3 regions of the Vibrio pelagius genome follow, and region 3 is predicted to be linked to each of the others. Evidence: riboswitches for the same ligand, from Rfam matches in the RefSeq annotation. Region 3 holds a riboswitch; each other region holds the start of a gene.

Region 1 (9,996 bases), 310 kb from region 3:
ATTGGTGACAGTAACAAGCGAGAGCTATTGCTAAAAGAAGCCGCGATCGGTTTCCTCAATGGTGTCTTATGGGCATGCATCATCGGCGGTATCGTTGTGGCTTGGAAAGGCAACTGGATACTTGGCGGGATCATTTCTGCGGCAATGCTGACCAATTTAATCGTGGCAGGTATTGCTGGGGTAACCATCCCTGTGATGCTGAAGAAGATGAATATCGACCCAGCACTGGCTGGAGGTATGGCGTTGACTACCGTGACCGACGTGATTGGACTATCGGTATTCTTGGGCTTAGCAACAATACTCATCTAGTCTGAATGAGTGGCAGCTTTGAGCGAGAAGCTTAAGTCTAGACACTAAATAACCAAAGGGAGCCAGCGGCTCCCTTTTTAATTGTTCAGATTTGCGAAATGTGATTGGTATTACTCGCCTGCTACTTTCATCGACTCAAGCAAGATCGAGCCGGTTTGAATCTGTGAGCGTGTCTCTACATCGCTACCAACCGCAACAATCTGATTGAACATATCTTTCAGATTACCTGCAATCGTCACCTCAGACACTGGGTATTGAATCTCACCATTTTTAACCCAGAAGCCTGCGGCTCCACGAGAGTAATCCCCCGTTACTGTGTTTACGCCTTGCCCCATCACTTCGGTCACAAGCAAACCCGTGCCTAGCTCTTTTAGCATTTGCTCGAAGTTCTGACCCGTCGATTGAACAAACCAGTTGTGAATACCACCAGCATGGCCCGTTGGCGTCATATCCATCTTACGTGCCGCGTAGCTAGTCAGCAGGTAAGTCGCTAATACACCATCAGTAATAATCTCTCGGTCTTGTGTATAGACACCTTCACTATCAAATGGGCTCGACGCTAAGCCGCGTAAGATATGGGGACGTTCAGAGATATTGAACCATTCTGGTAAGATTTTCTCGCCTAGGTGATCCAATAAAAATGACGCTTTACGGTAAAGGTTGCCGCCACTGATCGCCATAACGAGGTGTCCGATGAGGCCCGTTGCTACATCGGCTGCAAACATGATCGGGTATTGACCGGTTGGTAGCTTCTTAGCATCCAAACGACTAATGGTCTTTTCTGCTGCTTCTTGACCCACACGCTCAGGCGTCCACAGCTCGTCACGGTGACGTGCAACGGTGTAGCTGTAGTCTCGTTCCATTTCTCCATTAATGCCCTGTCCAATCACACAACAACTCGTGCTGTGGCGGCTTGAAGCATAACTTGCAAGCAGACCGTGGCTATTGCCGTATACCTTTACGCCGTAGTGACTATCGTAGCTAGCACCATCGCTTTGCTTGATCTTATCGCTGTACGCGAGTGCTTGCTTCTCAGCCGCAATCGCGATTTCAGCCGCATAGTCAGGGTTTGGCTCATCAGGGTGGAACAGATCTAAGTCTGGAATCTCTTTAACCATGAACTCTTTAGGAGCCGGCCCTGCATAAGGATCTTCAGAGGTGTATTGAGCGATATCTAAAGCCGCCGCCACGGTTTGGGCGATCGCCTTTTCGCTCAAATCAGATGTAGATGCACTGCCTTTTTGTTGGCCGCGATAAACAGTAATACCAAGGGCACCATCACTATTAAATTCAACGTTTTCAACCTCACACATGCGTGTAGAGACACTCAAACCTGTTGATTTAGTAATAGCCACCTCTGCAGCATCGGCACTGACTGAAGCCATATCTAACGCTTTTGCTACTGCTGCTTCTAGCTCAACACGTTGCTGAGCGACTTGCTGTTTTACATCCATATCTATTCTATTTTTGAAGGTCTATATTACGTAGGATAACAAGAATTTCGCTTTCTCCCCAAGATTCTTGCTAAAATAGCGGATATATTCGATTGAGATAGTGATATAGGCAAATAAGATGGCTCGCAAAAACCAAAAAGCCCCGTGGGAACCAGAAGAAGAAATCATCTGGGTAAGTAAGACGGAAATGAAAGAGGACATGGAAGCGCTGCAAAAGTTGGGCGAGGAACTCGTGGAGCTTAAGCCTTCTGTACTAGAGAAGTTCCCTCTGTCTGAAGATTTGGCGGAAGCGATTAAAGATGCACAACGCTTTAAAAATGAAGCGAAACGTCGTCAACTGCAGTACATCGGTAAAGTGATGCGCAACGAAGATCCAGAGCCAATTCAAGCGGCTCTAGATAAAGTTCGTAACAAACACTCTCAAGCAACCGCTGAGCTGCACAAGCTTGAGCAATTACGCGACCGTATTGTTGAAGACGGTGATACAGCTATCTCTGAAGTGGTTGAAGCGCACCCTGAAGCAGACCGTCAGCGTCTACGTCAATTAGCGCGTCAGGCAAACAAAGAGAAAAAAGCGGGTAAGCCGGCAAAAGCGTACCGCGAGATCTTCCAAGTTCTAAAAGAACTTAAGCAAGACGAGCTATAAGACTCATCACGCGATCAACAAAGCCTAGCTTCTGCTAGGCTTTTTCATATCTGCGTACTTGCTACTAAGCTCCATATAAATTATAAGCTCAATATTTTAGGTCGAAAGATCACTCGCCAGCACGGACAAAAGAGGCCAATTCAGGCTGTGGGTGTTGCGCTGTGAGTGCATCTATCGCCTCCGCCACCAACACCTGCCCTTTAGCCACAAAGGCAAACTTGTTAGCAATACTGCGAGCATCTCCTAGGTGGTGAGTCACCATGATTACCGTAACATTTCGTTCCGCGGCTAGTTGTTTCACCAAGGCTAACATCTCTTCTCGCAACAAAGGGTCCAGCGCAGAGAATGGTTCGTCTAACAACCAAATAGGGTGTGGCTGCACAAAACACCGAGCTAATGCGACACGCTGACGCTGTCCACCAGAAAGATGCTCCGGTAATCGATCAAGATACTGTTCGACACCGACTTGCTCTGCCGCTTGTTGTACTTGCTGTTGCTGCGCTTTGGTTAGTTTAAGGCCTGGGTGCAGCCCTAAGCCGATATTTTCTCTAACCGTAAGGTGCGCAAACAAATTGTGCTCTTGAAATAACATAGCAAGTGGACGCTGGTAAGCATCCAAACCAACAAGCGATTGACCGGAAACCGAAATAGCGCCTGATGACGGTTCTATGAATCCCGCAATCAATGCCAGCAAGGTCGACTTACCCGCACCACTCGGCCCCATCAAGGCAACAACATCACCTTGTTCAGCCATAAAATCAAAATGAAACAGCTCCTGATGATAGTGGTAATCAACCTCTTGCATCACTAACATTAGGCACCTCTCTGGTTAGATGTTCGAGTAAATAAGAATTCAATTAAACTAAAGCTGCCAACGCTCAGCATCAGCAAGCTCACTGAAACCACAGCAGCAGCCTCCATCTGATAACTGCCTAGTAACTGGAATAGATACAGAGGGAGAGTTCTAAAATCGGCACTGCCAAACAGTGCAATGGCACTCAAGTCCCCCATCGACAACATGAAACTAATCGAGAAGGCTTGCGCCATAGGTTTACGCAGCGCTCGCCACTCCACCAGCTTAAACCGGTGCCAACCTTTCATACCTAAACTCGCGCACAAATACTGATATTGCTGAGCAACGTGCAGCATCGGCTGAGCTAAGTTTTTGATCACATACGGGAGCGCCATTAAGCTATTAACGGCAATCACAACAAAAAAGGCCAAGCTAAACACGTCGGTTATCGAACGTAACAGCAGGAAGATACCAGTACTCACCACTAAGCCGGGGGTCACCAATATAATAGTACCTATCAATTCGATCTTATCGGCGCGAAATGACTTGTTTTGCAAGCGCCATGCTCGACTGGTCATCAAAATGGCCACTCCAACCAAAAGCGCAATCACACTCGCACTGAGCGCTACTTTCAATGAATTAAACAAAGCTAACCAAAACGGTTCACTGGTTAACACCGCCATCGCTTCACTGTTTAAGCCACCCACAATGACCATCAACAGTGGCGGTAAAACCAGTAATGAGGCTACGATGATCCAAAAGCTGTCCCAAGCTTTTGAGCTATAGGTGTCCTTAACCAAAAACTTCGCTTCAGACAGTTGACCAACGCTGACAGAAACAGGCTTAGAAAGGCGTTGAATACTCACCGCTAGTACACCACAGAGTAGCATCTGCCATATCGCTAGTAGAGCACCGGCTTGCAGATCAAAATCAAATTTAATCGCTTGATAGATAGCAAGCTCGATGGTTGTCGACTTAGGACCACCGCCCAATGCCATCACAGTTGCAAAACTGGTAAAGCAGAGCATAAAGACTAAACCACACACATGCGGCAGCTGCTGCTTAAGGCGCGGCCATTCAACCCACTTAAATTTATCCCAGTGACTCATTCCAAGGTGTGCACATAACTTGTGTTGCTCAACCGGAACCGTATCTAAAGCTTGTAACAACAATCGACTTGCATAAGGCAGATTGAAAAAGACATGCGCAAGCAAAATGCCATTCAACCCATAGATAGAAAATGGCAAGTCCATATCAATAGCTTGAAGCAGTTTCGCCAGCCAACCACTATTACCATAGATGGCCAAAATACCAAATACGCCGACCAATACTGGCAGAACCAAAGTGGAAGCAAACAGCCTTAGCAGTAGGGAACGACCTGGGAATTGGCGGCGAGATAAGGCATGTGCCACAGGAACCGCAAATACAACGCTCAATAACATGGATAGCGTTGCTTGATAAAAACTGAATTTGGTAACGTGCCAGTAATATGGATCAGACCATACTTGGCTGATATCAAGAGAAGGGGCATTGCTTAGCAATGCCCCTACTGATGAAACCACAAAGGCGGTAATGGTCAACGCGACCCAAATACCCACCTTAGGTGTATTCTTTAACATAAAGAGTGATTATCTCGATGTTGAGCCTCTAATGGGAATAGAGGCTCAATGCCCAACATCGGGCTCTTAATTAAAAAGTCAGGGCGTTTTGCCACTCACGAATCCACGGCTTGCGCTTCTCAGCCACTTCTTCAGAAGTGAAGCTTAGGGATTTATTAGGCATCGTCAGCTGTTCAAACCCTTTTGGTAGCTCGACATCCGTCACTGGGTACATCCAGTTGCCCGTTGGCATCGCCGATTGGAATTCGTCACTCAGAATGAACGCCATGAACTCATCAGCTAGCTTCTCATTATCGCTGCCTTTCACTTTTGCAGCCACTTCAACTTGCGTGTAATGACCTTCCGCAAAATCAGCAGACGCATATTTCGTGTCACTCTCAGCGATGATGTGGTAAGCCGGAGAAGTCGTGTATGAGAGCACCATATCTGACTCACCCTCAAGGAACATAGAGTAAGCTTCAGACCAGCCTTTAGTCACAGTAACGGTTTTCTTGGAAAGCTGTTTCCACGCTTGAGTTGCATCGTCGCCATAAACCGACTTCATCCACAGCATCAGACCTTGGCCTGGCGTTGAAGTACGCGGATCTTGGTAAATCACCTTGAGATCGTCACGCTGTTCAACCAACTCTTTCAAGCTCTTAGGTGGGTTTGATAGCTTTTCTGTGTTGTAGATAAATGAGAAGTAACCGAAGTCATAAGGAACAAAGGTGCTGTCATCCCAGCCATTAGGTAGCACTACCGAAGAGGTATCGACACTATGCTCGGCAAGTAGACCCGTTTTCTTCGCTTCCGCCATTAGGTTTTGATCAAGGCCAAGCACCACATCGGCTTTGCTATTGCCACCCTCTAGACGCAAGCGGTTTAGAATTGATACTCCGTCTTCCAGCGCAACAAAGTTCACATCACAGCCACATTTCTCTTCAAATGCTTTCTCTACAGCAGGACGCGGGCCCCAGTCTGCAGCGAAAGAATCATAAGTATATACCGTAAGAGTATTATCGGACGCTAGTGCGGAAAAAGAAGCCGCTGTAGTAACAGCAAGAGTGGTTAATGCAAATTTCACTGGACGCTCTCCGTGGTCTGAGCGGCACAGGCTTGAGGGAGGACAATGGAAACGTACTGCCTAACTCAATTCCTACGCCAGCATTATCTGGTTCAGGTTTACGGGTCCCAAGTTGACACTTGATCTCAGCCACCATTCATTATTTGAATGGTTAGCTCCCCGATGAGTAAGCAGAATTGTAATTGTATTTTAACCAATAAGCTACAAAGTTCGCCTTAATGACGCTGATCGTAGCCCCATCTTGGTACTAAACCCTGCTCTATCCCTAGGTGGTCAAGAATGCGAGCTACCATGAAATCGACAAGGTCATCGATCGATTTTGGCTGATGATAGAAACCCGGAGCCGCTGGCATGATGGTCACTCCCATCGTCGAGAGTTTGTGCATATTTTCCAAGTGTAGCGTCGAGAATGGCGTCTCTCGAACCACTAACAACAACTGACCGCGCTCTTTCATAACGACATCGGCAGCGCGTTCAATCAAGTTATCAGACATGCCGTGAGCTATCGATGCAACGCTTCCTGCTGAACATGGGCAAACCACCATCTGCTTAGGCGCGGCAGAGCCTGAAGCAACAGGAGAGAACCAATCGTCTTTACCGCACACCACCAAACGGTCAGGATCGCAGTTCAGGTATTTGACCAACACTGCTTTGGCCGCATCAGGGCCTGAAGGCAGCTTGAGATCATGTTCGGTCGCTAGCACTACTCTCGCAGCCGACGATATTAACAGGTATACCTTATAATCAGCGGCAAGTAGGCACTCTAATAAGCGCAAGCCGTATGGGGCACCAGAAGCGCCGGTGAATGCGAGGGTAATCGCTTTACTCTGTTTGGTCATGATCTCTTGTACTTCTTAAATCGATTAGAACGCGTGTATTTAACCTTTGGCCGCCAATCCATCAAGCAATTTCTGATGTATACCACCAAAACCACCATTGCTCATCACTAAGATTTGGTCACCCGGTTGCGCTTGCTCAATAATGCTCGTGACTAAAGAATCTAGATCGTCACTGACAATAGCGGGCTGATGACAAGCGTCTGCGACCTCTTGAACCGACCAATCGATGTTATCTGGTTGGAACAAGAAAGTGCGGTCCGCTTGCTTCAACGAATCGGCAAGGGTTTCTTTATGCACGCCTCGCTTCATCGTAGCAGAGCGAGGCTCCAATACGGCGATAATTTTACTGTTGCCTACCTTATTACGTAGGCCACCTAGAGTGAGTTCAATTGCCGTTGGGTGATGCGCAAAATCGTCGTATACCGTAACTCCAGCCACTTCCCCTTTTAGCTCTAAACGACGCTTGGTATTGATAAACTTGGCCAAAGACTCACACGCCAGGTCGGGAGTCACGCCGACATGTCTAGCGGCAGCGATCGCCATCAAAGCATTATTGACGTTGTGATCCCCCACCAACGGCCATTCAACCTGGCCGACACATTCACCTTGGAACAACACGTTGAACTGCGAGCCATCTTTGACTCGCTTTTCAGCACGCCAATCCGCCTCTTCACCCGCAAATTCCGTTTCACTCCAACACCCGCGAGACAATACATCCTCAAGAGCACGATCCTGTTGAGGAGCAAAAATTCGCCCATTGCCCGGAACAGTACGAATCAAGTGATGGAATTGACGTTTAATCGCCTCCAAATCGTCGAAAATATCCGCATGGTCAAACTCAAGATTGTTCATTACCAAGGTTCTCGGGTGGTAATGAACAAACTTAGAACGCTTATCAAAAAAAGCACTGTCGTACTCATCGGCCTCAACCACAAAGAACATGCTTTCACCCAGTCGAGCAGAGATACCAAAGTTACCCAACACTCCTCCAACTAAGAAGCCAGGCGCATAACCACAATCTTCTAAAATCCACGCTAGCATACTGGCTGTTGTGGTTTTTCCATGAGTGCCCGAAACCGCCAGAACCCAGCGGTCATGCAGCAGGAACTCTTGTAACCACTGTGGACCCGAGGTGTATTTCAGGTTGTTATCTAGTACATATTCAACACAAGGATTACCGCGACTCATCGCATTGCCAATCACCACTAGATCGGGTCTTGGCTCCAGTTGGCTCGGGTCAAAACCTTCAATAATATCGATGCCTTGTGACTCTAATAGTGTGCTCATTGGTGGGTAAACATTGGCATCACAACCTGTCACTTTGTGACCTAATTGACGGGCTAATACCGCTGCACCACCCATAAAGGTGCCGCAAATTCCTAAGATATGAATATGCATATATCGCTTCCAAAAACGGGCAAAAAGACTGCTTTATTAATCAAGATTATGTGCATTTCTTATCATGAATCGCCCAATAAAAGCGAGCCTCAATGCAAAACAAATCCAGTCGACATTCTAAGTGAGATCTGTGTCGCTTACTTCATTACCATTAAAAAGATCTTAAGTTTAAAATCTGGGTAAGCGACTAGATGAATAATGCCCGCTCAAGAGGCAACCCAATAGCGCTTGAATCCCCCAATTATTCAGAGAAGTTTAAGGAAATAACATGTCTGAGATGCGCACCCTTGGTGAGTTCATTGTTGAGAAACAAAGTGACTTTCCCCATGCAAGTGGTGATCTATCATCCCTTTTATCGTCGATCCGTCTTGCTGCGAAAATCGTTAACCGAGAAATCAATAAAGCGGGTCTTGTCGACATTACAGGTGCTGTCGGCACCGACAACGTACAAGGTGAAGCACAACAGAAGCTTGATCTGTACGCAAATGACAAATTCAAAGCAGCTCTGGAAGCGCGTGACCAAGTATGTGGTGTAGCGAGCGAAGAGGAAGACGAAGCGGTAGCTTTCAACAAAGAGTTGAACAAAAACGCTAAATACGTAGTGCTAATGGACCCTCTAGATGGTTCATCAAATATCGATGTAAACGTGTCTGTAGGTACGATCTTCTCGATCTACCGTCGCGTATCGCCTATCGGTACACCACCAACTCAAGAAGACTTCCTTCAGCCTGGCAACAAACAAGTTGCAGCGGGCTACGTAATCTATGGCTCTTCAACCATGCTGGTTTACACAACCGGTAATGGCGTGAACGGCTTCACTTACGACCCATCGCTGGGCACTTTCTGTCTTTCTCACGAAAACATGATGATCCCTGATGAAGGTAAAATCTACTCAATCAATGAAGGCAACTACATTCGTTTCCCAACGGGTGTGAAGAAGTACATCAAGTACTGCCAAGAGAATGAGCCAAGTGACAACCGCCCATACACATCCCGTTATATTGGTTCTTTGGTATCAGATTTCCACCGTAACCTTCTGAAAGGCGGCATTTATCTGTACCCAAGTACGCAAAGCCACCCGAACGGTAAACTGCGTCTTCTATATGAGTGCAACCCAATTGCTTTCATCATGGAACAAGCAGGCGGCGTAGCTTCTGATGGTGTTCAGCGCATTATGGACATCAAGCCAACCGAACTACACCAACGTGTGCCATTCTTTGTTGGCTCAAAGAATATGGTAAACAAAGTTGAAGAGTTCCTTGAGCTAAACCGAGACGAAGCTTAAAGCTTAATTTTCTCAGATACTAAAAAGCCAGTACTCGTGCGTACTGGCTTTGTTGTATTTAAACTTTGGTAAGATTTAGCGAAGGTCAATTTTAGACTGCGCGCCACCTTCAAACTTAATACGGAACCACTTGTCGATATCATCACAGATACCAAAGTACTGCTCACCTTTGCGGCCTAAGGATCTTGGATTCTGAGAGCAATATTCAATTCGACCAGCCTCGTACCCTTTATCATAAGCAGCATAAAGATCAGGACCAACTGCTGACTCTGCCGACTTTGACAATGTCGCTTGATCTTTTTTCGTGTACCCCTTCATCGCAGTTTGCTCACCAAACAGCTGCCAATCGTCAACATTCGACGTAGATGGTGGAGATTGCGCACAACCGAAAAGTACAACAGAAAACACCAACACTAAATATTTCATAATTTCCTCCTACTAGAGAGACTCATTGAGATTCTTACTACTACGTCGGAACTTTACTCCTAGTTCATACTTCAAACGCTTATTCTCGTTTACACCAGTCACCCGTAAGAATCTCTCGCTGCTCAGATAAATCATACTGATACAAATAAACCCACGCTAATCCA
Region 2 (9,996 bases), on a different replicon from region 3:
CTGGTCTTCTAAAGCTCGCCAATTCAAGGCGTTACTGGCGTGAATAGATTGAGGTTGTACGCTTGGTTGTGACGCATCGGCAGCAAAATTTGCCTGTGATGAACTCAACCAGTCTGAACCTAACCACTCAGAAAGCTGAGCGATAATTCGACGCTGTTGTTGCTGATTGGCTTGCAGCTTTTCATCAAACTTAGCGACATTCAGTTGAGCGTTGAGCAGATCCTGAGCTTCGCTGTTACCGATCCCATAATTGGTCTCAACAAAACGCTCAAGCTCTACCATTAAACGGCGCGTTTCTAACAAGGTTGAACGTGCAGCTTGTTGATAACCCAGCTCCAACCATAGTGTGGTAATGGTGTTGGTGATCTCTCTCTCTCGAACAGCAACTTGCCAGTCAATACCATCCGCTTGCTGGCTTGACTGACGCGCCTTTAAATCCAAGGTCGATCCACGTTCAAACTGCTGCATTAACCCAACAGAAATATTGGTCATTGGATCTTCGTCGAACTTAAAGCTATCGACAGGAAGACCGCCAAAACCCACTTTTAGTTTTGGATCACTGAGGGTGGCTGAAGCGATACCCGCATGACGAGTCGCTTGAGATTGCGCGATGATCTGCTGACGTCCGCTATCACGCTGCAAGGCTTGGTCAATAAGCAATGCTAACTGGCGCTCTTGGGCTTGTAGAGTCTCTACTTCGCTCGCAAGTACAGCACGACTTCCGTTTGTAGAGGTATCTGCCTCATTTGACGATGCTGCCATCACAAATGCAGGCATCGCTATCAAGCTGGTGCACATTGGCAGCACCAACCATCTCGATTCAATATTCACAAGAATAAATCCATTTTGTGGCGTTAAAAAAACGCATAGATCGCACCTAGGCTCAACCTCGTAGGTTGGTCATAGGTAATGAGATTTGGGAATTGTGAATTAAGCGGAAGGCGGTCTTAGAATAGACTGAATGCGCGCAACTTTATTACCAATAATCACAGAGTGATAAGGGGCAAGCGAGTAGGCAAAACTGGATAAGGAATTGATAGATTGGATTGGATAGGACCAACTTAGGCAGATGGACACACAGCAATTTGCTCCCATGTCCCCACTGTGTGCGCAATGAGAAGTCTCATGTTGTCCCATATCATGCATAGATTGATCATCACTAGAAACATCGCACATTGAAGACATTGCATGAGTCATCATACTCGCGTGATGGCAAGACATCGTCTCTTTATCCATCATCTGCATTTCCATGGTTGACGCACTGGAGACAGACGTCGACATCAACATCGCGAAGATGCTGAAGATCGTAATCCAAAATGTCTTAAGTGAGTGCGTCATAATTGATCCATATATTTTGAACCGTCAGTATAAAGGTTACCCCAAGGGTAAGGTCAACGATTCTTTAGAGAAATATAGCCCTAATATTGATTGAACGCCCTTAAACACCTATCGTCAATCTTCACTGATTGTTAACTCTGACACCATAACAATATGTTACTAGGCACACATCAAACCACTCAAAAACTCTGAAACCAGCACTCAAAGACAACAAAACGCCTACAAGTGACACATTAATGTTACATTTTACATGCTCTTACATCTTAAATGTGAAATACTCTACGAGTACTTACAGGCAAGAATACAGTGAAACGCGGATTATAAGGATGTATATGCGTCAACTATCTATCTCTTTAAGAGTGAAACTGGGTTATGCGATCTGCTTACTCTTTTTCATCATCTCGGGCTTTGTTAGCTTTCAAGGGATCCAAACCCTGTCTAACGGTTTTAAACACTACAGTCTATTGAGTGGGCAAGCTGAAGAGTCCAGCAATATTGAAACCCACTTTCTACAAATGCGCCTCACCTCTGAACGCTACCTAGCAACGCTTGATGACCAATATCAGCAAGCTTATCTCGCCAATAAAAGCGACATCGACCAACAACTGCAATCTTTACTCAGCCAAACTCAACACGCCGATAGCCTAGAACGCCTTTCTCAGGTTCAACAGAGCATTACTGCCTTTGACCAAGCTTACCAGTTGATGAGTCAGAGCCAGCAATTAATCCACCAGCTAGTCACAGTTGAGATGGTGAAAAGAGAAGAGAACGCGCTCAAAGCAGCTCAGAGCTTACTTTACGAGTCTTACAATAACGACGACTCCAACGCGAGCTTGTACGCTGGCATGCTTATGGAGAGCTTCTTAGCCGCGAAAATCGCAGTGCTAAGTTACTCAAACGACGGTAATCCAAAAACTTACGAAACAGGCCAAGATCTTTTTGAATATGCCCTACCCGGCATTGAGGGTGACATCCGCTCTCTAGAGTCATCAGATTACCAAGCAGAATTAATCGATAGCTTCACCGCTCAGCGCGAAGCCTACGCAACGGGTTTTGAGCAAGTCCACCTACAGAAACTTGAGAACGCACAGCTTCAAACTCAGCTAACCAGCCTTGGTGATACCCTCGCCATTGCCGTATTAGATGCACAATCTATCATCGAGCAGCAGAAAAACGCACTTATCCCTGAACTCACAGTAAGTGAAGAACGTTCGATTCAAATCATCGTATTACTCACAGGTATTGCATTATTGGTTGGGACAACGAGTGCGATTCTTGTGACTCGCTCTATCAACAAGGGCATCGCTCAGGTTAAAGAGATCACCAATGAGCTGGCACAAGGTAACTTGAGTGTTGACGTTAAAGTTACTGACCAGAACGAAATTGGTCAGTTACTAGAGAACATGAAAACCACCATCGAGTCGCTGCGCGATATCGTTCAGCAAGTAAATACTTCCAGCTTACGCATTGGTGAAATGTCAGAGTCACTCGATAGCGTGACCACAACGGGCTCAAACAACGCATCGCGACTCAATGACGAAATCATCAACATCTCATCAGCTGTGTCTCAGCTCGCATCAAGCACTTCTGAGATTGCATCTAGCGCTAACCATGCCTCTGAAGTAGCAAGCCAAGCGACTTCAAACGTTGCGATGGGTTTAACAGAAGTAGACAAAACCCTACAAGAGATTGGTCAAGCTGACGAGCAGATGCAGCTGAGCAGCCAGAAAGTGAGCGACCTACATGCTGAGTCGATGAACATTGGCGCAATTTTAGAGGTGATTCAGGGCGTAACTGAGCAAACAAACCTGCTCGCACTGAATGCTGCGATTGAAGCTGCGCGAGCTGGTGAACAAGGCCGTGGCTTTGCCGTGGTTGCAGATGAAGTACGTACTCTAGCGAAACGTACTCAAGAGTCTGCTAGCCAGATCAATGATTTGATCACCTCGTTGCAGCGCGGTGCCAAAGACGCTCTCGAGTCGATCAAAGAGAGCCATGGCACAGTATCTCAAGCTTCGACACAGGCACAGCAGGCTTCTCAAAACCTACATGTGATCAATCAACACATTCAAGACCTTAACCAAGCAAATAGCCAAATTGCAGCTTCGGTTGATGAGCAAGATAGCCTAACGCGCTCTCTAGGTGACAATGCTCAAGGTGCGAATACCATCGCCCAGAGTAACCAAGAATCTGTGGCCAAAATTTCGGAAGCGGCGAGCGACCTTACTGAGGTTGCACACCACCTTAAGAGCCAAGTTGATCGCTTTAAAAGCGCCTAGCTTGTGCCGTAGCCACTGGCAATTGGACATATACCAATAAAAAAGAACCCCGAGTTGATAAGACTCGGGGTTATTGTTTTTGGCTTCAGAGAGCTTTTAATCAGTTATACCAATCACAGTAAGTAAGTGATCAAAAATAGCGCAGGAAAAAGGCTTGAGAACAAGGCAGAATTTTTCGATAAGTAGTTATTCTACAATCAAAAATTCTAACGCAGTTATCGAGCGTTTTAACAAGCTAGGGTGAGCAATTAATTACTACGATTGGTATTAAACTGTAAGCAAAGTAATCAAGCTTTAGACAAGCAGTCAGCATCGCTTGTATCAAGTCCTTGCTGCCAAAACGCCACTTCCATGCGTGTCGCCGTCTTAAAGATGTGAATCAAGTTCTGTCCACGTTGGCTATTGATATCAATTTCCGCCAATAGCTGGTCGAAATACTCAGCCCCTGCCGCTACGCCACTTTGGAACTCTTCACCGCCATAAAGCTCAATCCAGCTTCGGTATGGGTTACCTTCCAAGACTGTGTTCGGATCTTCCAGTAGTGCTTTGCCAATCACAGCGTAACCGATAGAGCATGGTGCCAGTGCCGCGTAGAGATCAACCAAATCACCCGTCATACCGGCATCCAGTACATAGCGTGTATACGCCACAGTACCAAAGTCTTCCGGTTCATTTTCTAGATCCGATTCAGTCAACCCCCACAGCTCACAGTAAGTCACGTGATGACCAATTTCAGAATCCAACAGTGCATGTACACTTGGCAATGCACGACGCATATCCGCCAGCGTATTGGCTTTATAAATCGCTAACGCATAAGCACGGGCATACTGTTTTAGGAATAGAAAATCTTGCTTCAAGTAGTGAAGAAAACACGACTGAGGCAGTGTGCCTTGCGCCAGCGCTTGCACAAACTCATGTTCGGTATAGTCCTGCCAATCTTGCTGACAAGCTGTGATTAAATCTTGATATTTCATGACGCTCCTTATTCAAACGTCGGTACGTAGTCAGCCGCTTTTGGCAGTGATTTGATGATGCCTTTGTCGTACATAAACTGTGCGTAATCATCGTAACGCTTAAGATCGACGGCCGATGGGCGAAGTGCAAAACGCGTTAGAGTGTCGTTCCATGCGCGCTGGTTCAGCTCGTTGTTAAGAGTATCTGGCGAGTAAGCAACAAACTGTTTCCAAGACTCGGTTGGGTGGTTCACGATGTAGGTCGTCGCCTGCTCTAGCGCTTTGTTGAACGCTTTGATCGCCGCTTCATCACGTTTGTTAGCATTCGCAACAAAGATCAGCTCATCGTAAGCAGGTACACCGTGCTCTTCTGGGAAGAAGGCTTTTGCTTTGTAGCCTTCCAGAGCCAGTTGGTTTGTTTCAAAGTTACGCAGGCCGCCCCAAATCGCGTCGACTTTGCCTGATGCCAGAGAAGAAGAGAGTGCCCAACCCACATTGATGGTTTGAACGTCGGTAAACGCAACGTTTTCCTGCGCTAGCATAGTGCCGATCGTCGCTTCTTCGTTACCCGCAATGGCAATACCAATCTTCTTACCTTTAAGATCGGCCAGTGAATCATTCTTGCCATTGTCCAGAACCATTAGCGTGTTCAGTGGTGTTGCGATAAGCGTAGAGGCTCGCACTAATGGAAGACCTGCTGCCACATCCATCGTTAGGCTCGGCTGGTATGTAACGGCAAGATCAACGCGCCCTGCGGCAACCAGTTTGGCTGGGGTGCTTGGGTCTGCTGGTTCTTGAATTTCAACTTCTAAGCCCTGCTCTTCAAAGTAACCACGTTCATGAGCAATCACGATAGGCCCATGGTTCGGGTTTACAAACCAATCTAGCATTAGCGTTACTTTAGTTTCGTCTGCCATGACATGGCCTGAAACCAACGAAGCCATTAGAGCAGCAGCGCTCATAAATTTACTATTTTTCACGGTTAACCTTTCCTTTTGAACTTTCTATTTTTATAGATTTTGTTTAGTTGCGGCTTTCCCAAGGGATCGCCTTTTTGAGTAATTTGTCTGTAACAAAGTAGAGTGAGATAGAGAGCACAGCTAAGATAAATAGCGCAGCAAACATCTCATCAATAATCATTCGTGCGTTAGCTTGTAGCATCAGGTAGCCAAGCCCTTCACTTGAACCCACCCATTCACCGACAACCGCACCAATTGGTGCAATCACTACAGCCACACGTACACCTGATGCCAAAGTCGGCAGTGCCGCTGGCAGCTGGATATGACGTAACCTTTGCCATTTGGTGGCGCCCATGGTTTGAGCCAGATCGAGATAGCCACGCGGGGTATTGCGTAAACCGTCGTAGCAGCACGTAGTCACTGGGAAGAAAATAATGATCGCCGCCATCACAACCTTCGAAGCGATACCGTAGCCAAGCCACAGCATCAGGACTGGCGCAATTGCAAAGACAGGAACAGCCTGACTTGCGATCAGAATAGGCAGCAACCAACGTTTAAGCGGTTCGAATAGCAACATTTGAAGTGCGAAGAACAAACCCATCGATAAGCCAAGTAGCAACCCCAGTAGGATCTCTTGGGCGGTAACCCATGTGTGCTTGAACAACACGTCATAGCGTTCAATCAGCTTGTTAAACACTTCCATCGGAGCTGGCAAAATAAAGCTCGGCATTTCAAACACCACAACCACCAACTGCCACAGACCCAGAATAATTACAGTACTTATCACGACACGCAGTAACGGGCTCATAGAGTGATTCTTATAGTTCGATGCCGATTGAGGCTTGGCTAGCGCTTGGGAACTATGCATAGTCTTGCTCCAACTGCTCTAATATTTTCTGCTGAATGCTCGCGCACTGACCATCTAGGGTTCTTGGAGGCAATGTTGTCGGAACTTGCAGTGATTGAGCAGATGCGGGTGAGCCTTGCAACACGTAAAGGTTGTGTGCCAAGCGCACCGCTTCTTGTGGATCATGAGTAATCAAGACCACGGTTTTATCTTGTAGCAAGTGAGCCGCTAAGGTTTGCAGTTTGTGCCTTGTTACCGCATCTAACGCGGAGAAAGGCTCATCCATCAATACGATAGGTTTGTCTTGCATAAGCGTTCGCGCTAACGCAACACGTTGACGCATGCCACCAGACAGTTGTTGTGGCATAGCGTGAGCATAATCAGCAAGCCCAACCGATTTCAGCAAAGACAAAGCTCTTGCGTGGTTGTCTGCATCGCTTAAAGTACTTTCCAAGCTTTGGGTGTCTTTCCCAGTAAAGCGATGGCTTAGACATACGTTATCAATCACCGATAACCAAGGCAGCAGCAGATCTTGCTGTGCCATGTAAGCAACCTTGCCCTCTAGCGATTGACCATCACTCGTCTTCACGACACCTTGCCACTCGATGCTCTCACCCAATAGACCAGCGAGATAACGTAAAATGGTCGTTTTCCCGCAGCCACTTCTGCCCAATAACACGGTCCATTGAGATGCAGGAATCGATAAGCTCAGGCCTTGTAACGTCGGCTGTTGGTTATCGAGATAACGAATGCTGGCACTGGTGATTTCAACGCCAAGGGATTTAGCGGACATCAGCATGACCTGCGTAGAAGTGATTCACAGGTCCGTGCCCTTGACCGACATTTAATTGATCTGCGTGGGCAATCGCTTCCGAGATATAGCGCTTACCAAGCTCAACGGATTGAGTCAGCTCATTCCCTTGCGCAAGGTAAGAGGCAATAGCCGAAGAAAGCGTGCATCCCGTTCCGTGAGTGTTCTTGGTTGGGAAGCGTTTTGCGCTGATGAGAGCAGTGCTTGTTGGCAAAATCATTAGGTCATTGCTGTTTTCGTCTTGCTCTAAGTGGCCACCTTTCAACAGCACTGCTTTCGCACCCAACGCGCGAAGTTCTTCAACCATATCTTGCATGTCGGCTTCGCTTTCAGGAACAGGTTTCCCAGTCAATGCAGCGCCTTCCGGCAAGTTAGGTGTAATGATGTCGGCAAGTGGAATAAGCGTTTCTTTCAAGGTACTGATGGCTGACTGCTCAAGCAACAAGTCGCCACTGGTCGCAACCATTACTGGGTCAATAACCAGATGTTTGGGTTGATACTGCTTAATCTTATCCGCTACAACCTTGATGATGTTTGAATCTGCCAACATGCCGACTTTGACCGCAACGACGTTCAGGTCACTGAATACTGCATCAAGCTGGCTTGCAACATGATCTAATGGAATCGGAAAGATGGCGGAAACGCCTTGTGTATTTTGCGACGTGATTGCAGTGATCACTGAACATGCAAAACTACCGGTCGCAGACATGGCTTTGATATCGGCTTGAATACCCGCGCCGCCGCCACTGTCTGAACCCGCAATGGTTAACACAATTGGAGTGCTTGAAGAAATGGACTGAATGTCGATTTGGGTGCTGGAATGCTGTGTCATGGTCGCTCCTACCATCTAAAAGACGCAGGAGAACTGAACTAAAACCGAGATGGCAGGCACCAGAGATCGAAGGATCGATGGAATGAAAGTCGGTACCGCATAGGTTTTAGTATCAATAGTTCCCTACGCCAGTACTAACTGAATCAGGTTCAACGGGTCTCGAAATTCGATCTCAGCAAATACAACATGGTGTAATTGCCCCCCGACTATTTGCATCCATACTAACAGCACTCTTGAGAGTGAGGTAATCATTTTGCAGATTATTATTTACTAAAGCGTGAACGAAATCGTTTTTGTGCGCAAATTCGTCAGGTATTTTGCGTTGTTCACTTTTTATCTCTTATCTTTAATCAACACTTCGAGCTCGTCGTTGCGCGCCTCAATTCGGTTTCTACCTCGCCAATAACGGCAAACGACTTTATCTATTCTAGATTTGTTCTCCTTTAGCGGCCTTCAAAGACAACCTGATTGAAGTCGATCCAGCCATTAGTAAGAAGATCCATCGCATTCACTTTATGAGAGATTCTCATATCTTGCGCGCATTGAAAAAGAGGAATATAGATCGCTTTTCGAATCAATTCGCGCTCAATTCGCTGATAACCTTGTACACGCTTACTTTCATCAGATTGAGCCAAATTATCAAAGACTTGCTGTTCGAACCAAGTCTTTGATTGCTTATTCAGAGTCGCCGTCACGGTGTTAGTGCACAACAACCATCCGAGCCAGGAACTCTCTTTATGTTCACCAAACACCTCACCAGAAACAATAATATCCGCACTCGATTGTCGTTCTACTTGGTCAAATTCAGGGTATGGCAGCACGGTAAGGTTTGAGTTTAAGCCATGCTGACATAGCAAATCAGTGATGTTTTCAGCCGCTTCAATATGCCCAGGCAGCTGATAAGTTAACACCTCCAGCGGTACCTGATTCGCGAAAGACAAGTCCACTGCTTTACCAAGTTTTAAGGGTTCAAGGCTTGTCATTCCTGAGGCTCGTCGATAAATCATAGTGTCTCTCACACCATTCATCGGCAAGGATTGCAGCAACTGTTGGATGTATCGACGATGATTTGCCAACTTCATCCATGCGTTGTTTGCACTGTTTAAACAAGCGTAGATACAGCCCTCTTCCCACTGTTGTACCTGTGTGAATTCATCAGCAATATCCGGGGCAGAGCTGCCATGCACAATATCGCAATGCATTTGAAAGTCATTTGCAGATAAGCCCATGTTCCAGATTTCTACGCCATCTAGCCAAGGTCGATAGCCGTGATAATGAGGAGACGCAGTAAGTAGCGTTCGGTAATCGGTTTGCTCTACCAATCGAAACGCTCCACTTCCGACTATCGTACCGTAGCTGTTCAATTTGGAAACCGATAGCGCACCATGCGCCATCAGCCTTGGCAGATAATGAGACAAACGTTTGGAGCGAATTCGTAAGGTGTACTCGTCGACCACAGAAAACTCATCAATGAGTAAGAACAGACCTCGGCTCACCGAGTTTGACGAGATGATCGATTCATAGGCTGCCTTCACATCAAATGCAGTCAGTGCTGAGCCATCCCAGAACTTAAGTGACTTACGCAGTCGAACCTCTAGCATATCGCCTGTATGCACCCAAGTTTGCGCTAAATCGCCTTCCAACTGGCCTGTATCTCTGTTGAAACGTAACAGGTTCGCATAGAGGTAATCAGCGATGTGCTGTTCAGTACGCCTGGATATTTCATAGGGGATCAAGCTGTGCGTCGCTCGATAAAAAGGGATTTGGAGGATGTCTTGCTCGCTATCTTGCTGTTGATATTGACTAACGAACTCGGCAATAAACTGATCTCGATCTTTGTTTCTGATTAGGTTCAACGCTTGATCGGCTTTTCCCTCGTTCATCCAGAACTTAGCTTGTTCGATTAGTGTGGTGTTTACCGACTCTTTAAGCAGAAGCTGAGGCAAATTACCTCTGCCAACACCCGACTTCCAATCA
Region 3 (9,996 bases):
TGCAAACTCCGAATACCAGTAAGTACTATCCGGGAGACACACGGCGGGTGCTAACGTCCGTCGTGGAGAGGGAAACAACCCAGACCGCCAGCTAAGGTCCCAAAGTATAGCTAAGTGGGAAACGATGTGGGAAGGCTCAGACAGCCAGGATGTTGGCTTAGAAGCAGCCATCATTTAAAGAAAGCGTAATAGCTCACTGGTCGAGTCGGCCTGCGCGGAAGATGTAACGGGGCTAAGCTATACACCGAAGCTGCGGCTGCACACTTTAGTGTGCGGGGTAGGGGAGCGTTCTGTAAGCCGTTGAAGGTGGTCTGTAAGGGCTGCTGGAGGTATCAGAAGTGCGAATGCTGACATGAGTAACGATAAAGGGAGTGAAAAACTCCCTCGCCGGAAGACCAAGGGTTCCTGTCCAACGTTAATCGGGGCAGGGTAAGTCGACCCCTAAGGCGAGGCCGAAAGGCGTAGTCGATGGGAAACGGGTTAATATTCCCGTACTTCTTACAATTGCGATGGGGGGACGGAGAAGGCTAGGTGGGCCTGGCGACGGTTGTCCAGGTTCAAGTACGTAGGCGGAAGGTTTAGGTAAATCCGGACTTTCTTAACGCTGAGATACGATGTCGAGCCACTACGGTGGTGAAGTCATTGATGCCATGCTTCCAGGAAAAGCCTCTAAGCTTCAGATTGTAAGGAATCGTACCCCAAACCGACACAGGTGGTCGGGTAGAGAATACCAAGGCGCTTGAGAGAACTCGGGTGAAGGAACTAGGCAAAATGGTACCGTAACTTCGGGAGAAGGTACGCTCTTATCGGTGAAGTCCCTCGCGGATGGAGCTGACGAGAGTCGCAGATACCAGGTGGCTGCAACTGTTTATTAAAAACACAGCACTGTGCAAAATCGTAAGATGACGTATACGGTGTGACGCCTGCCCGGTGCCGGAAGGTTAATTGATGGGGTTAGACTTCGGTCGAAGCTCTTGATCGAAGCCCCGGTAAACGGCGGCCGTAACTATAACGGTCCTAAGGTAGCGAAATTCCTTGTCGGGTAAGTTCCGACCTGCACGAATGGCGTAATGATGGCCACGCTGTCTCCACCCGAGACTCAGTGAAATTGAAATCGCTGTGAAGATGCAGTGTACCCGCGGCTAGACGGAAAGACCCCGTGAACCTTTACTACAGCTTGGCACTGAACATTGACCCTACATGTGTAGGATAGGTGGGAGACTTTGAAACCGCGTCGCTAGATGTGGTGGAGTCGTCCTTGAAATACCACCCTTGTAGTGTTGATGTTCTAACGTTGGTCCCTGAATCGGGATTACGGACAGTGCCTGGTGGGTAGTTTGACTGGGGCGGTCTCCTCCCAAAGAGTAACGGAGGAGCACGAAGGTGGGCTAATCACGGTTGGACATCGTGAGGTTAGTGCAATGGCATAAGCCCGCTTGACTGCGAGAATGACAATTCGAGCAGGTGCGAAAGCAGGTCATAGTGATCCGGTGGTTCTGAATGGAAGGGCCATCGCTCAACGGATAAAAGGTACTCCGGGGATAACAGGCTGATACCGCCCAAGAGTTCATATCGACGGCGGTGTTTGGCACCTCGATGTCGGCTCATCACATCCTGGGGCTGAAGTCGGTCCCAAGGGTATGGCTGTTCGCCATTTAAAGTGGTACGCGAGCTGGGTTTAGAACGTCGTGAGACAGTTCGGTCCCTATCTGCCGTGGGCGTTGGAAGATTGAAGGGGGCTGCTCCTAGTACGAGAGGACCGGAGTGGACGAACCTCTGGTGTTCGGGTTGTCATGCCAATGGCATTGCCCGGTAGCTAAGTTCGGAATCGATAACCGCTGAAAGCATCTAAGCGGGAAGCGAGCCCTGAGATGAGTCTTCCCTGGCGCTTTAAGCGTCCTAAAGGGTTGTTCAAGACTAGAACGTTGATAGGCAGGGTGTGTAAGCGCTGTGAGGCGTTGAGCTAACCTGTACTAATTGCCCGTGAGGCTTAACCATACAACACCCAAGGGGTTTTGATGGACTCAAAGATACAAACGCTTGAATGAGTTTGAAGAGAACAAGAAACAGCTTTCCAGATTACTTTTCTGAAAGAAAATCAGAGAAGAAAGAATTTGCTTGGCGACCATAGCGTTGTGGACCCACCTGATTCCATGCCGAACTCAGAAGTGAAACGCAATAGCGCCGATGGTAGTGTGGGGCTTCCCCATGTGAGAGTAGGACATCGCCAGGCTTTAAATTATGGACACTTGCTTAAAGCAAGTAAGCCACTGCGGAGTGGTAGTTCAGTTGGTTAGAATACCGGCCTGTCACGCCGGGGGTCGCGGGTTCGAGTCCCGTCCACTCCGCCACTTATTCGAGAGCCTCGCCTAGTGTGAGGTTTTTTCGAATCTACAGTATTGAAATTTTAGGGGTGTAGCTCCAATTGGCAGAGCAGCGGATTCCAAATCCGCGTGTTGGGAGTTCGAATCTCTCCACCCCTGCCATATCCAAGGCTCTAGTCGAAAGACTAGAGCCTTTTTATTTGGCGGAAGAAAAGAGCTGCGGATTCTGCCACTACCAAAAGCGCGCGTGTTGGGAGCTGGAGTGCCAGCCCAGCCGAATCTCTTCACCCCTGCCATATCCATGGCTCTAGTCGAAAGACTGGAGCTTTTTTCTTTGGCGGAAGAACAGAGCAGCGGATTCTGCCACTACCAAAATCGCGCGTGTTGGGAGCTGGAGTGCCAGCCCAGCTGAATCTCTTCACCCCTGTCATATCCAAGGCTCTAGTCGAAAGACCAGAGCCTTTTTTCGTCTATGGCGTAAATCACGCCATTTCAGAATAGTGGGTCGTGCGGTCTTGTCTTCAATTTTTTAGCGCTGTTTGTGAATACTGATGGTAGTGGGTGCAAGACTCAAAATTAACTTCGTAATGAGAATTGTTATTAATAATCTGTTACATTTTGCACAGGTTAATTTTAGAGTAGAACAGCATGGATATTTCTCGTCGTCAGTTTATTAAATCTTCTATTGCTATATCAGCGTTATCAATCTTACCTGCTTGTAGTGTTACTCAATCTGTCGATGCAAAAGGGCGACATGTATACGACCTAATGGCAGAGCCTGCAACAGCTGAGCTCGTGCCTGGATACACGACTAAAGTACTTGGCTTTGATGGGCAAATACCAGCACCTACCATTCGCTGCCGTCAAGGTGAGAAGGTTGTTATCCGCTTCACCAATAAGCTCGCAGAGCCAACCACAATCCACTGGCACGGCTTAAGAATCCCGATTGAAATGGATGGTGTACCTTTCCTAAGTCAGCCTCCAATCATGCCTGGAGAGACCTTTATTTATGAGTTTACTCCACCAGATGCGGGTACCTTCTGGTATCACCCACATATGAATAGTGTTAAACAGCTAGGAATGGGGTTAGTAGGGCTGATCATTGTTGAAGAGTCTCAGCCCGTAGCTTTTGATGAAGAGTTACCCCTGATGCTTAAACATTGGCATCTTGATAAGCAAGGACAGTGGAAGGATCTGATGATTCCAAGAATGAGTGCTCGTATGGGTACCCCTGGGGAATGGAGTAGTGTGAATGGTGTTCATGAGCCGAAATACCTGATTAAGCAAAACGCGACAACACGTCTGCGAATCGCTAATGTCGACAACACTATTACTTATCCTATTGCGGTCGAGGGTGTGGAGGCTTGGGTTATTGCTATTGATGGCAACCCTGTAAAGACGCCTTATCGACTGACGCAACATAAGGTTGGTCCGGGCATGCGAGTGGATATTGGATTTGTGGCTCCGACTAAAGGTACTACTATAAATGTCTTGCAGATGAAAGGACGTTTTCCATTTTCATTATGTTCATTAGAAGTCGTGGACTCGAACTTGCCATCCGAGCAGGTATTACCTTCTTTACCACTCAACCCGGTTCCTAATCTAGATCTCGATAATGCTACTGAAATCGATTTTTTGTTTGAGTGGGAGGGGGCGATCAGTCCGGCAGGAAAAGATGGCAAGTCGATGCCTAAATTCTGGCTGACGAACAAGCGCGCATGGGAAGGGATGAGTAAGGGTAATATACCTGAGCCACTTGCGACGTTAGAGCTTGGAAAGACATACATTTTCGATCTCAAGAACGTGACTCAGTATCACCACCCGATCCATATTCATGGCCATACCTTTACCGTACTTGAGCTGGATGGTAAGAAAGTCGAAGAGCCATTCCATACAGACACTGTTCTGCTTGGTAAGAATGGGAGTGCTAAGGCTGCTTTCGTTGCTGATAACCCGGGGCGTTGGATGTATCACTGTCATGTTATTGAACATATGAAGACAGGTTTAATGGGTTACATTGAAGTAAAGTGACAGCTGTAACGTTTTGATGTTGAAATGTGTCCAAGGAATTTATTCACAAATTTTCTCGAAAAAAAATTGAGTGAGGCTAGAATATCCTTAAGTCTTATGTGGGGGAATTATGGGTCAGTTTTCAATTTTGGGGTTTATCGCTATCGGTGGTGCATTTGGTGCATGTTCTCGTTATTTAATTTCTGAGTTGTGTGTGGTGCTATTGGGGCGTGGCTTTCCGTACGGCACTCTGACAGTGAATGTCGTCGGTTCATTTATTATGGGCCTACTGATCGCTGCATTCGAGAATGAGATGGTAGCAACCGAACCATGGCGTCAGATTATTGGGTTAGGCTTTCTAGGTGCATTAACGACATTCTCCACCTTCTCTATGGATAACGTGTTGTTGATGCAACAGGGCGCTTTTTTCAAGATGGGGCTTAATGTGCTACTAAATGTGGTATTGAGTATTTCTGCAGCTTGGATTGGCTTTCAGTTGCTAATTAAGAGTTAGTTCTCTAAATTCGTATCAAAATCACACAGGTCGGCTTGGTTTAACCAAGCCGATTTTATATACTAAATTCACTTGTCGGAGTGCCATAAGGCTGAGACCGTTCATTCGGGATCCGTTGAACCTGATCAGGTTAATACCTGCGAAGGGAACAAGAGAAGATATCCTTGCTGGAATTCTCTCTAGCAGACCTATCATTAAGCTAAACATTAGGCCGCTTTTGCCCAATTTGGGTATACCTATGTTCAGCCCCTCTTGTCGCATCTTTCCGCCAAGCATTTTTATCCGAATTTATTATCTAGAATAACGAAGCAAGGAAAAATGCTATGTCGAATCGCAAGCAAGCGAGACTGGAAGCAAAACAGTTTATAGAAACTCTCTCGGTACAACCGTACCCAAATTCAACCAAGGTTTACGTTGAAGGCTCTCGTGCCGATATTCGTGTCCCTATGCGCGAAATCTCTTTAGCCGATAGCCTAATAGGTGGCACCAAAGAAGCGCCTATCTTTGAGCCGAATGAGCCTATTCGCGTTTATGACACTTCGGGTGTGTATACAGACCCAGAGCATGAGATCGATCTTTATAACGGCTTACCGAAGCTGAGAGAGGGCTGGATTGAAGAGCGAGCCGATACCGAACTACTCGATGACGTGAGCTCGGTTTACACCAAAGAGCGCCTAGAAGATGAAACCTTAGATGAGCTTCGTTATGGTAATCTACCACGTATTCGACGTGCTAAAGATGGCCAATGTGTTACTCAAATGCATTATGCTCGTAAAGGAATCATTACCCCAGAAATGGAATACATCGCTCTGCGAGAGAACATGGGAAGAGCTCAGTACCGTGATGAAGTATTAACTCAGCAACATCCAGGTCAAAGCTTTGGGGCTAACCTGCCTAAAGACATTACTCCTGAATTTGTTCGCAGAGAGGTCGCTGAAGGTCGCGCAATTATCCCTTCCAATATCAACCACCCAGAATCTGAACCAATGATCATTGGTCGAAACTTCCTGGTAAAGGTTAATGCAAACATCGGCAACTCTTCCGTGTCATCTTCTATTGAGGAAGAGGTTGAGAAGCTAGTATGGGCAACTCGTTGGGGTGGCGATACCGTGATGGATCTCTCTACTGGGCGAAACATTCATGAGACGCGCGAATGGATACTGCGTAATAGCCCAGTGCCGATTGGTACGGTTCCTATGTATCAAGCTCTAGAAAAGGTTAATGGTGTTGCTGAGAACCTAAACTGGGAAGTGATGCGTGATACTTTGATTGAACAGGCTGAGCAGGGTGTTGACTACTTTACGATTCATGCTGGCTTACTACTTCGTTATGTACCAATGACTGCGAAACGCGTAACCGGTATCGTCTCGCGAGGTGGTTCAATTATCGCTAAGTGGTGCTTGGCTCATCATCAAGAAAGCTTTCTATACACAAACTTCAGAGAGATCTGTGAGATCTGTGCTAAATACGATGTTGCTCTATCGTTAGGTGATGGCTTGCGTCCAGGCTCTGTTGCTGATGCTAATGATGAAGCGCAATTTGCCGAGCTTCGCACGCTAGGCGAGTTAACTAAAATTGCTTGGGAATACGATGTTCAGGTCATTATTGAAGGCCCTGGTCATGTGCCTATGCATATGATCAAAGAGAACATGGACGAGCAGCTTGAACATTGCCATGAAGCGCCGTTTTATACTCTTGGTCCACTGACGACGGATATTGCACCGGGATATGACCATATAACTTCAGGCATCGGAGCGGCCATGATTGGTTGGTACGGATGTGCCATGCTCTGTTATGTAACACCAAAAGAGCATTTAGGCTTACCAAACAAAGAAGACGTTAAAACCGGTCTGATTACCTACAAGCTTGCCGCTCATGCTGGTGACCTAGCCAAAGGTCACCCCGGTGCTCAAGTACGTGATAACGCGTTGTCAAAAGCGCGCTTTGAGTTCCGTTGGGAAGACCAATTCAACCTTTCTCTCGATCCTGAAACGGCGCGCGCTTTCCATGATGAAACCTTGCCACAAGAGTCAGGCAAGGTTGCCCATTTCTGCTCTATGTGCGGACCTAAATTCTGCTCGATGAAGATCTCGCAAGAGGTACGCGAATACGCCAAAGATACAGAGCAGGTTGCTGCTGACCAAGCGATATCGATCAAGATGCTGGATGATCCACTAGAGGGTATGCGTCAAAAATCGCAAGAGTTTCGTGAAACAGGGTCTGAGCTCTATCATCCAGCTGCTACTGCAGAGGTCGCCGATTAATGAATAAAATCCTTATTCCGTCATCATTGATTGATCTAACTGGCTTAGTTCAGCAATGTTTGTTGTTGGCGAAAGAGCAGGGTTTTAGTATCGAAAATGTTGAGTTGGGTGTGATCCCAACTCAATCGATACAGCTCATTCATGACCAACAAACCATTAGTCTTTCAACTGATATCGTCTCTGGTGTCGAAGTCGCGAACAGCTCAGATTACACGCTTTACTATCATTCTAGGTTAAGTGTTAGAGAGTGTAGCCACCAACAAGCAACCGATATTTTCATTGGTATTCCAGACAGAGAGTTGGGGTGTGCTCAGAATTCAAGTCAATTAGATATCTGGCGTCACCCGATCAACGATGAAGTCAGAGCACTTTCTGTTGATCGACATCTGGCTATGCAATTGTCTCCAGAATTACATTTGGCTTGGTTCGTAACTCTATCGATACTCGATTTTCCTATCGAGGATGCGTTAACTCTAGCACGCGCGATGATGTCTCCAACAGCGAATGTTTCACGTGAAACATCGGACCTTGATACTCGTACAATCTCTACAAATCATGTTGTTAGTGAATGGGCATTCGAGTTTAGTGCTTTTCCTACACCTGTTCTTGAAGATGACCGTTTAGGTATTCAAGTTGGCTGGTCTGCTCAAGGCGAAAGCGTGAGTTTCGCCACATTGACCAAACCTAGCCTAGGTCTGTATCCAGTTGTTGATGATGTATCGTGGATTGAACGTCTGTTACCTATGGGTATTAATACCATTCAGCTTAGGATTAAGAACCCACAACAAGCAGATCTCGAGCAACAAGTGAAAAAAGCGATCGAATTGGGGCGTCAATACGATGCGCAAGTCTTCATCAATGATTATTGGCAACTGGCAATTAAGCATGGTGCTTATGGTGTTCACCTTGGCCAAGAGGATATCGAACAATCAAACCTTGCTCAGTTAAGCTCAGCCGGGGTTCACCTTGGTTTATCAACACATGGCTACTACGAATTGCTACGAATCGTGCAGATTCATCCGAGCTACATCGCTTTAGGTCATATATTTCCAACGACGACTAAAGAGATGCCTTCTAAGCCACAAGGTTTGGTTCGTTTAGCTCTATATCAGAAGCTTATTGATACCATTCCATACGGCGCCTCTGGAGGGAGCACAAAGCAACAATTGGGTTTTCCAACAGTAGCAATTGGTGGCATCGATCAGAGCAATGCTGACCAAGTGTGGGAGTGTGGGGTATCGAGCCTTGCGGTTGTACGCGCAATTACTTTATCAAATGACCCACAGTCGGTGATCAACTTCTTTGCCAACCTAATGGATTCGACGCAGGAAATGTCCACTAACAACAATCAAAGTGAACCGAGGGTTGCCTGTGCTGAATGATAGAGAGTTCCTGCGTTATCAACGTCAGGTGTCATTACCGGAAATTGGTGAGGATGGACAGGCACAGCTTGGTCAATCTCATGTTTTAGTTGTCGGTTGTGGCGGTTTAGGCAGTGCCGCTTGTTTGTATTTGGCAGCTGCGGGTATCGGCAAGCTTGTAATTGTGGATGATGATATTGTTGAGAGCAGTAACCTACAAAGGCAAGTCATATACCGTGAACAAGACCTAGGAATACCTAAATCCAGTGCAACAGCGAAACATTTAGCGGAGCTCAATCCTATGGTGCAGGTACGTACCATCAATAAGCGTTTGGAACCCAGTCAGCTTTCGCTTGAGGTTATGTTGGCGGATGTGGTCTTGGATTGTAGTGACAACATGCCGACAAGGCAGTTGATAAACCAAACCTGCTTTGAGCAAAACACCCCGCTTGTCTCTGCTGCCGCTATTGGATGGCAGGGCCAGTTTGCAGTGTTTGACCACCAAGAGTCACAACAATCAGACGCTTGTTATCGATGTTTGTATCCATTTGATGAACTAAAACAGACACAGAAGTGCAGCGAATCTGGTGTTGTAGGTCCTGTGGTTGGGACTATGGGTAACTATCAAGCACTGGCCACTGTTCAAAAACTTGCTACTGGCAAGTTCCACGTCAAAACAAACGAACTGCACCTATTTGATGGTTTGAAAATGCAATGGCAGAAGCTAGCGATAACAAAAGACAGTAGCTGTCAGGTTTGCAGTTAGTGCTGAGTCACAGGCAATAAAGAGAATTAAGAGCAATGACATTATTAGAACAAGCAAGCCTTAAAGGCGCAATTGAAGGTGGTCAGATGATAACAATCGTCATCAACGAACAGCCTCAGCAAATCGTTAATCAGAGCGATCTACAGAAAATTATTCATCAATTTGAGTTACCCGAAATGGGGTGTGTTTTCGCTATCAATAATACGGTGATACCGCGCGGTGAATGGGGTAGCACGTTACTTAGTGAGGGAGATAGCATCTCTCTGTTTCAAGCAATAGCAGGGGGATAACGACATGCTACATATCGGAGATAAGAAGTTTGAATCAAGACTATTTACCGGAACCGGAAAGTTCGCCAATAGCCATTTAATGGCTGAAGCGATACAAGCGTCAGGTTCTCAACTTGCAACTATGGCCCTCAAGCGTGTAGATGTTAACGACCAGCAAGACGACATCTTAAGACCCTTGGTTGAAGCTGGAGTCAGTCTACTACCAAACACTTCAGGCGCCAAAAATGCCAAAGATGCGGTGTTTGCTGCCCAGCTTGCTCGAGAAGCACTAGGAACCAATTGGTTGAAGTTAGAGATTCACCCTGACCCAAAATACTTAATGCCAGATCCTATCGAAACACTCGCAGCTGCAGAGCAGTTGGTTCGTGAAGGGTTTATTGTTCTACCTTATTGTCATGCTGATCCAGTGTTGTGTAAACGCTTAGAAGAGGTGGGTTGTGCCGCGGTAATGCCATTAGGAGCGCCAA

Evidence for each region. Region 3 has a riboswitch for thiamine pyrophosphate ahead of thiC (phosphomethylpyrimidine synthase ThiC). Riboswitches for the same ligand answer to the same signal wherever they lie in the genome.
Region 1: linked by a shared signal. The riboswitch ahead of thiB (thiamine ABC transporter substrate binding subunit) and the one ahead of thiC (phosphomethylpyrimidine synthase ThiC) in region 3 are both predicted to bind thiamine pyrophosphate.
Region 2: linked by a shared signal. The riboswitch ahead of thiD (bifunctional hydroxymethylpyrimidine kinase/phosphomethylpyrimidine kinase) and the one ahead of thiC (phosphomethylpyrimidine synthase ThiC) in region 3 are both predicted to bind thiamine pyrophosphate.

The regions. Positions count from the first base shown of each region.
Region 1 is NZ_AP025503.1:2,802,475-2,812,470, forward strand. It holds gene mgtE (magnesium transporter) at 1-309, shown strand, start outside; gene pmbA (metalloprotease PmbA) at 420-1,763, opposite strand; gene yjgA (ribosome biogenesis factor YjgA) at 1,882-2,409, shown strand; gene thiQ (thiamine ABC transporter ATP-binding protein) at 2,519-3,223, opposite strand; gene thiP (thiamine/thiamine pyrophosphate ABC transporter permease ThiP) at 3,223-4,821, opposite strand; gene thiB (thiamine ABC transporter substrate binding subunit) at 4,892-5,884, opposite strand; TPP riboswitch at 5,937-6,056, opposite strand; gene vsple_RS12405 (flavin prenyltransferase UbiX) at 6,100-6,723, opposite strand; gene mpl (UDP-N-acetylmuramate:L-alanyl-gamma-D-glutamyl-meso-diaminopimelate ligase) at 6,763-8,121, opposite strand; gene fbp (class 1 fructose-bisphosphatase) at 8,390-9,406, shown strand; gene vsple_RS12420 (DUF2799 domain-containing protein) at 9,482-9,832, opposite strand; gene vsple_RS12425 (gamma-glutamylcyclotransferase family protein) at 9,912-9,996, opposite strand, start outside.
Region 2 is NZ_AP025504.1:1,290,975-1,300,970, reverse strand. It holds gene vsple_RS19845 (TolC family protein) at 1-825, opposite strand, end outside; gene vsple_RS19840 (hypothetical protein) at 931-1,338, opposite strand; gene vsple_RS19835 (methyl-accepting chemotaxis protein) at 1,671-3,617, shown strand; gene tenA (thiaminase II) at 3,905-4,591, opposite strand; gene vsple_RS19825 (ABC transporter substrate-binding protein) at 4,600-5,532, opposite strand; gene vsple_RS19820 (ABC transporter permease) at 5,594-6,337, opposite strand; gene vsple_RS19815 (ABC transporter ATP-binding protein) at 6,390-7,169, opposite strand; gene thiD (bifunctional hydroxymethylpyrimidine kinase/phosphomethylpyrimidine kinase) at 7,159-8,019, opposite strand; TPP riboswitch at 8,123-8,234, opposite strand; gene vsple_RS19805 (ABC transporter substrate-binding protein) at 8,463-9,996, opposite strand, start outside.
Region 3 is NZ_AP025503.1:3,113,736-3,123,731, reverse strand. It holds rRNA gene vsple_RS13950 (23S ribosomal RNA) at 1-1,998, shown strand, start outside; rRNA gene rrf (5S ribosomal RNA) at 2,118-2,233, shown strand; tRNA gene vsple_RS13940 (tRNA-Asp) at 2,275-2,351, shown strand; tRNA gene vsple_RS13935 (tRNA-Trp) at 2,410-2,486, shown strand; gene vsple_RS13930 (multicopper oxidase family protein) at 2,973-4,355, shown strand; gene crcB (fluoride efflux transporter CrcB) at 4,465-4,848, shown strand; TPP riboswitch at 4,915-5,013, shown strand; gene thiC (phosphomethylpyrimidine synthase ThiC) at 5,172-7,112, shown strand; gene vsple_RS13915 (thiamine phosphate synthase) at 7,112-8,494, shown strand; gene vsple_RS13910 (HesA/MoeB/ThiF family protein) at 8,484-9,239, shown strand; gene thiS (sulfur carrier protein ThiS) at 9,275-9,529, shown strand; gene vsple_RS13900 (thiazole synthase) at 9,534-9,996, shown strand, end outside.